DNA from 2 places in the Paenibacillus sp. P4_A9 genome. Region 2 is predicted to be linked to the other one. Evidence: predicted binding sites of a transcription regulator. Region 2 holds the regulator's gene; the other holds the start of a gene.
The links. Region 2 encodes LexA, which represses DNA repair genes until DNA is damaged. Its sites were predicted from a motif close to CGAACATATGTTCG; they were not measured.
Positions count from the first base shown of each region.

Region 1: addB (helicase-exonuclease AddAB subunit AddB) is a predicted target of LexA. The motif match lies at 1,551-1,564, and genes of this name have one in related genera.

Region 1 is NZ_JBFUHL010000022.1:56,034-59,457, reverse strand. Features, by position in the region: gene addB (helicase-exonuclease AddAB subunit AddB) at 1-1,402, opposite strand, end outside; gene AC1DVJ_RS16035 (class I SAM-dependent rRNA methyltransferase) at 1,692-3,065, opposite strand; gene AC1DVJ_RS16030 (Na/Pi cotransporter family protein) at 3,186-3,424, shown strand, end outside.
Region 2 is NZ_JBFUHL010000015.1:75,581-79,004, reverse strand. Features, by position in the region: gene glnA (type I glutamate--ammonia ligase) at 1-286, shown strand, start outside; gene AC1DVJ_RS13230 (aminopeptidase) at 378-1,616, shown strand; gene lexA (transcriptional repressor LexA) at 1,686-2,303, opposite strand; gene AC1DVJ_RS13220 (LysM peptidoglycan-binding domain-containing protein) at 2,450-2,851, shown strand; gene AC1DVJ_RS13215 (DUF896 domain-containing protein) at 2,996-3,184, shown strand; gene AC1DVJ_RS13210 (HAD family hydrolase) at 3,224-3,424, shown strand, end outside.

The sequences.
Region 1 (3,424 bases), on a different contig from region 2:
GCTCCAAATTGGCACGAAATTGATAGGTCCATGGCTTACCATCTGTCCATCTATAGCCTTGAATCCCGAATGCAAGCACATAATTCTCTAATTTATCAAGCTCAGTCCTTTGAGATGTCGCATCTTGAGGCAGCAATAAATCCGTTTTGATACAACGGAATACCGCATCATAATGCCAATTATGCTGAATAACCTCCAGCGCAGATCGAATGAACTCCACGAGTGGATGATGAAGTACCGACCGCTTCTGATCGAAAAAATGAGGAATCTCATAATCCGTAAGCACCATGTTTAGCAGATCCTGATAGCCTTCCATATTCCGCACCATAATGGCCATTTCGCGCCACCGTACGCCATGCTCTCGAACTAGCTGCAGCATGTCACGCACTGCGCCTTCAACCTCCGCACGGCGATGAACAGCTTCCCTAATAACGAGTTGGTCGGCAATCTTTTCCCCTGAGGAAGTCTTATATTTAGGCGCTCCCCCGCCAATTCGACGATCAAAATTCTGCTCCAAATAAGCAAGTGCAGGACTATCTTCATATCGCGGCGAACGATCTGGTGCAAGTTGAATAACCTCAGCCGCACCAAGGCCTAGCTGCCAAATCATTTCTTGCAAGCGAACCATCGTCATTGCCGTGGGATGGAATAAATCCAACTCATCCGGTGTATCCCCCGCCTGCAGTTCGCGATCCAGACATAACGTGATCGTCACTTGCTTACATGCAGCAAATAGAGATCCAAGAACCTTGAATTCTTGTGGAGTAAAGCCATGAAATCCATCAATCCATACCGAAGCTGAACGCAAATAAACGGAGCTTGGCACTTGCGCAGCAAGCAGCGTTAAGTAATCCTCGCCGTCCAAATACTGCCCTGCTAACTCAGCCTCAAACTGCCGATATACCAGCTGAATATCGTGCATTTTATCGCGGAGTAAGCCGTGTTCTCCTAGGTTAGTAACCCGTTTTTTTTCATGTGTCTCAAGCTGATCAGCCGTCACACAATAGCGTTTCATTTCAGTAAAAAGCTGATTAAGTCGGTCAACAAACCCCATTTGCTCAGCCGAGTGTCCGAATAGACGAAGCTTATCTTTGTATTTATGTAAAATGCTCGTTAACAGCAGTTTCTTACCTGTATCATCAATAGGAAGCCTCGCCGTGCCGCCTTCTTCTTGCATCACACGCCAAGCTAAACGGTGAAAGCTTAGTACTTGCGCGCGGATCATCCCACGAATACTAGGATCCGATACAAGCGCGTGTTCTGCTTGAAAAGTAGCTTGTTCAGGGACGAGTAAAATCAGCGGATCACCTTCAGGCGCTGATGCAAGCTGCTGCTTCATTTCAGCCAGACAGCGTTCGCTCTTGCCGCTTCCGGCTCTACCAATTATGAATCGAATGGACATTCAGGGCCTCCTAACACTTTCCGTCGGAAAGCTTGCTTCGTAAGCAATTCTCGTATTCTATCTTTCTATTCTAGCATATTTCTAGTGATGAGTCGGTGTGGTAGATGATGGAGGGCGGTTTTGAGGGATTCATTTCAAAGATAAAATACGAACATGTATTCTATTATGATAACACGGAAAACAAAAAACGAAAAGGTAGGATCTGATTTCATCGACTAACTCAACTTGTAAACCTCATACACGACAAAAAAAGCAAAGCCGGATTAACTAGCTTTGCTTTTTTAACGGTTTATTTGCTTCGCACTTCAAAAATCGCAAATTTCAAATAATGACCTTCATCTACGCCTAGAATGCGCGGGTGGTCCATCCCTGCTCCACGGAACTCAATCAAGCGCAGCAATTTACCCGCATCTGTAGCCGCCGCATGAATCGTTTCAAGGAACAATTCAGGATGCATATGATAGGAACAGCTTGCTGTGACGAGATAGCCGCCTTCATTCACTAGCTTCATACCATGCAAATTGATATCCTTATAGCCGCGACAAGCACCTTCAACTGCACTTTTCGTCTTAGCGAAGGCAGGAGGATCGAGAATAACGACATCCCAAGTCCGTCCACCGGTACCAACAGGCTTTGAGGTGTCTACTTTAGCTTGTCCTGCAGCGCCTGCCGAAGAGCGCAGCTTACGCTCATCCAAGCCTTTCACTTGCGTACGCAAGTACTCAAAGGCGTCCGCGACAACGAATTCGACACGATCCTCGAATCCATTCAGAGCAACATTCGTACGTGCGCTTTCGATGGCATGCTCAGAAATATCGAGACATGTTACTTTTTTCGCGCCGAATTGACAAGCATTCAATGTGAAGCTCCCTGTATGAGAGAAGCATTCCAGCACAGAGGCACCGTCCCATAGAGGGAACGTCACTACTTTCCCATTTGCGTTTACAGGAAGCATTTGCATTACGCCATTCTCTTCAATTTCCGTTAAATTAATGCCGCTGCGGTGACCCCAGCCTGTCATCAGAGGCGCGATCGCAGCGCGATTCTCACGTTGGTCGAAGAAATAACCCGTCTTCTGACCTTCCTCAATATCAACACGGATACGAAGTCCATTTTCTAAGATATCAACATGCTTCGCACAATCTCCATATAGAAGGCCTTTCGTCTGTTTCAGACCTTCCAGCTCACGAATGGGAACGTCACTACGCTCATAAATCCCTGCCGGCTTCATGACTTGTACCAGAGCTTCCACGATATTGTCTCTACAGCGGTCCATCCCCAAGGTTAAAAGCTGAACAACAAGCGTGTTCTCGAATTTATCAACAATCAATCCTGGCAAGAAATCGGCTTCCCCATACACCAAGCGAAATGACTGAGCTCCTTTCACAAAACGCTGACGATGTAGGAAACAACGCGTAAAACGCTCTACGAAAAAGTCCGTCGTCATCGCCTCAATCGGGCTATACGATACAATACGTACCGTTAGTTGAGAAGCTTCGTTGTAATAACCCGTTGCTAGATACTTGCCGAGATGGTTTTGAACGGAAACAAGCTGTCCAGGTACAATGTCACTATCCGTGCGCTCAATTTCAGTCTTATACACCCATGGATGTCCTTGCTCCAAGCGGGGTTTGCGTTTCTTATGTAAAAATACTACTGCCATGTTTTTTAGCCGTCCTTTGCGTGAAACCGTTCACCTATACCATCTGGCTTGTCATGCTTGTCTGTACGGTCACATATATTGGTTGAAAACGTCGTACGCTCACGAAAAGGAGATCCTTTCATGATTCATGCTATTATACTGCCTGTTGTCACAGGCTTTATCTTATTTCTGCTTGGGATGAAGCTCATGGAGACCTCGCTTCAAACCTGGGCTGGCCCCCGCCTCCAGCTGTGGCTGGAGCGGTTTACCCGAACACCGTTGCGCGGTCTCCTCACCGGCACAGTGCTAACAGCGGCGCTCCAGAGCAGCACCGCGATCACGGTTATCGCCATCGGCCTCGTCGGCGCCGGCGTCCTGTC
Region 2 (3,424 bases):
GCTTGCTGCTGGTTTGGATGGCATTAAGAACAAAATGCAGCTTCCTCCGCCAACAGATCGTAACATCTATGTAATGACGGAAGAAGAGCGTGAGAGCGAAGGGATCCCTAGCTTGCCGCTCAACTTGAAACAAGCGTTGGATGAGTTGCTTCGTGATGATGTCATTTGCGATACGCTTGGCGAACATGCATTAGCTCATTTCTATGAATTGAAAGAAATTGAGTGGGACATGTACCGCACACAAGTTCACCAATGGGAAAGAGATCAATATCTGTCCCTGTACTAGGTTTTAAAGAAGACAACTAGATATTTAAAGCCCGTCAGTCTCGCATATGTGAGTTGATGGGCTTTTTAACGCGAAGGAGATTAATTGAACTGTGGACAATTTTGATCATAATTTAGAAAAGTATGCAGAGCTAGTGATTCGAGTCGGGGTCAACTTGAATAAAGGCCAAGACCTGTTGGTGGAAGCGCCTATTGAAACACTGGAGTTAACTAGGCTTATCGTGCAAAAAGCCTATGAAGCTGGCGCAAATTATGTGCATGTGCATTGGCAGGATGATGTCGTTACGCGTAGTAAGTTTGATTATGCGCAAGTTGACTCAATGGACTACTACCCTGAGTGGTATTCGACGATGCTGGAACGGTTTGTTGAGAACGGTGGAGCTTTGTTGAACATTAAGGTGCCGAATCCGAATCTATACGATGGTATTGACGCTAGTCTGATTTCTAGAGCGTCCAAAGCAGCGTCAACTGCAAGAGCCAAGTATCAGCACTATGTGCGAACTGGTGAGTTTAGCTGGTGTCTAATTAAAGCGCCTACAGAAGCTTGGGCTTCTATTGTGTATGCGGATCTGCCAGAAGAGCAGCGTATACCTGCGATGTGGGATGCGATCTTCAAAATTAACCGTGTTTATGAAGCTGATCCTGTGGCCGCTTGGCAGTCACATTTGGATACGCTGAAAGCCACACATAGCTTATTGAATGAAAGAAGCTACAAAGCTCTGCGCTATCGAGCTACGGGTACGGATTTGCGTGTTGAACTGCCAGAAGGACATATTTGGCTTGGCGGGGATAATGAGAATGCACGAGGCATTCGGTATGTAGCTAATATGCCGACGGAAGAAGTGTTCACCATTCCGAAACGAACGGGTGTTCGCGGTACGGTTGCTAGTACAATGCCTTTGAATATTAATGGGGCGTTAGTGGATCGGTTTTCATTCACGTTCGAAGAAGGAAAGGTTGTGGACTTCCAGGCTGAGGTTGGGCATGACCATTTGGCCAGGTTATTGGATATGGATGAAGGGGCGCGCTATTTGGGTGAGCTAGCGCTTGTGCCGTTTGATTCTCCAATTTCTAATTTAAATCGTATTTTCTATAATACGGGGATTGATGAGAATGCTTCCTGCCACTTGGCATTAGGTAGTTGTTATCCGATCAATTTGCAGGACGGTACAACACTATCCAGAGAGGAATTGAAGGCTCGCGGAGGGAACAGCTCCTTAATACACGTAGATTTCATGATAGGATCAGCGGAGCTAGAGATCGATGGAGAACTACCGGATGGGACGATTGAACCGATCTTCCGTGCGGGGAACTGGGTATTGTCATTTTAAAAGAAAAAGCAAAGCTCTCAAGTGAGTTATCACTTTGAGAGCCTTGCTTTTTTTTGATTATCCGTGTTCTTACATATCCCGGAACAAGCCGATAACGCGACCGAGAATGGTCACATTTTTCAATAGTATTGGTTGTAATGCGGAGTTCTCCGGTTGAAGGCGAATATGATCCTTCTCCTTGTAGAAGCGCTTAACCGTAGCTTCATCATCTTCGGTCATCGCGACAACGATATCGCCGTTGTTCGCCGTTTGTTGCTGCTTAACAATGACGTAGTCGCCATTATGAATACCAGCTTCAATCATACTGTCACCCATAATGCTAAGCATGAACACGTTGTTGTCACCTACCATGCTTGAAGGAAGCGGGAAGTAATCTTCGATATTCTCAGTGGCAGTAATAGGAACACCAGCCGTTACTTTACCAATAAGGGGAACACGAGCGACGGAGACTGCGAATTGGGATTCGGCACCATCCAGCCCTAGGATTTCGATTGCACGCGGTTTGGTAGGATCTCGACGAATCATGCCTTTTTTCTCAAGACGCTCTAAATGCCCATGTACGGTAGAACTAGAAGCTAGTCCAACAGCTTCGCCGATTTCTCTAACGGATGGCGGGTAGCCCTTATCTTTCACTTCGTTCTTAATGAATTCCATGATTGCTTGTTGACGCTGCGAAATTTTACTCATAAGATATCACTCCAATACTGGGAATCATTACCCAAAGTATAACATAGAACCCGAGTTCGTACAAACATAAGTTCGAACAAAATGGTTGACTCAAACATGTGTTCGTGTTATTCTGATATCAGAACAAATGTTTGGGGGATGATTTTATGTATATGGCTTATTCACAATCGAACGCAACAACAACACTTCGAGGTACTGCTCATGCATCCAAAGGGATGACGGTTAAACGGGGTTATTCGAAACTACTACTTCGTTTCTTGCTGATAGCAGTAATTCTTGGAACTGTGTTTTCGTTTGGTGCGATCGTACAAGCCTATGCAGGCGATGAGTCCGTTACTGTGCCTACGCCAATCACTTCCGTTCAATCATCGGTGAAAGTTACCCAGCATGAAAAGGTTGTCATCCAAAGCGGGGATACGCTATGGGAAATCGCAGAAGCTCACAAAAATAAGAGTGAGAACACACGTTCTTACGTTGAAAAAATGAAAGCATTAAATCATTTAGCGAGCAGTTCTTTACAAGAGGGGCAAGTTCTCTTACTTCCTTAATGAACTAATTATTAGTTAACTATATAGATGAATGTTCGAGACATAGTCGCCAGTCGCTATGTCTCTTTGCATTGTAACCTTGACAATCCTAATCGGGGATGGCAAAGTAGTACTCATATTGAAATTTTGACTGGGAGGATTACAATGAGTGACAGCATGGATAAGACGATTGAACGTATCAATGAATTAGCTCGGAAGGCGAAGACTGTTGAAGGTTTAACTGATGCAGAGATTGATGAGCGCAATGAGCTAAGAAAGATCTATATCAATGCATTTAGGGGTAACTTGAAGGTCCAACTTGATTCCATTAAGTTTACTGACGAAGAGAATTAAGCTTACACATAGATACTACATTCAAAGGGGAAATGAATGATGACGTTGAAAGCTGTGCTTTTTGATTTGGATGATACGCTATTATGGGATGATCGTAGTGTGGAGGAAGCCTTTGCTGCTACTTGTGCAGAAGCGGCGAAGCTTGTCGATGTGAATCCAGAGGAATTGGAAGCTTCTGTTCGTAAAGAAGCAAGGAGCTTATATGAATCCTTCGAAACATTCCCATTTACCAAAATGATT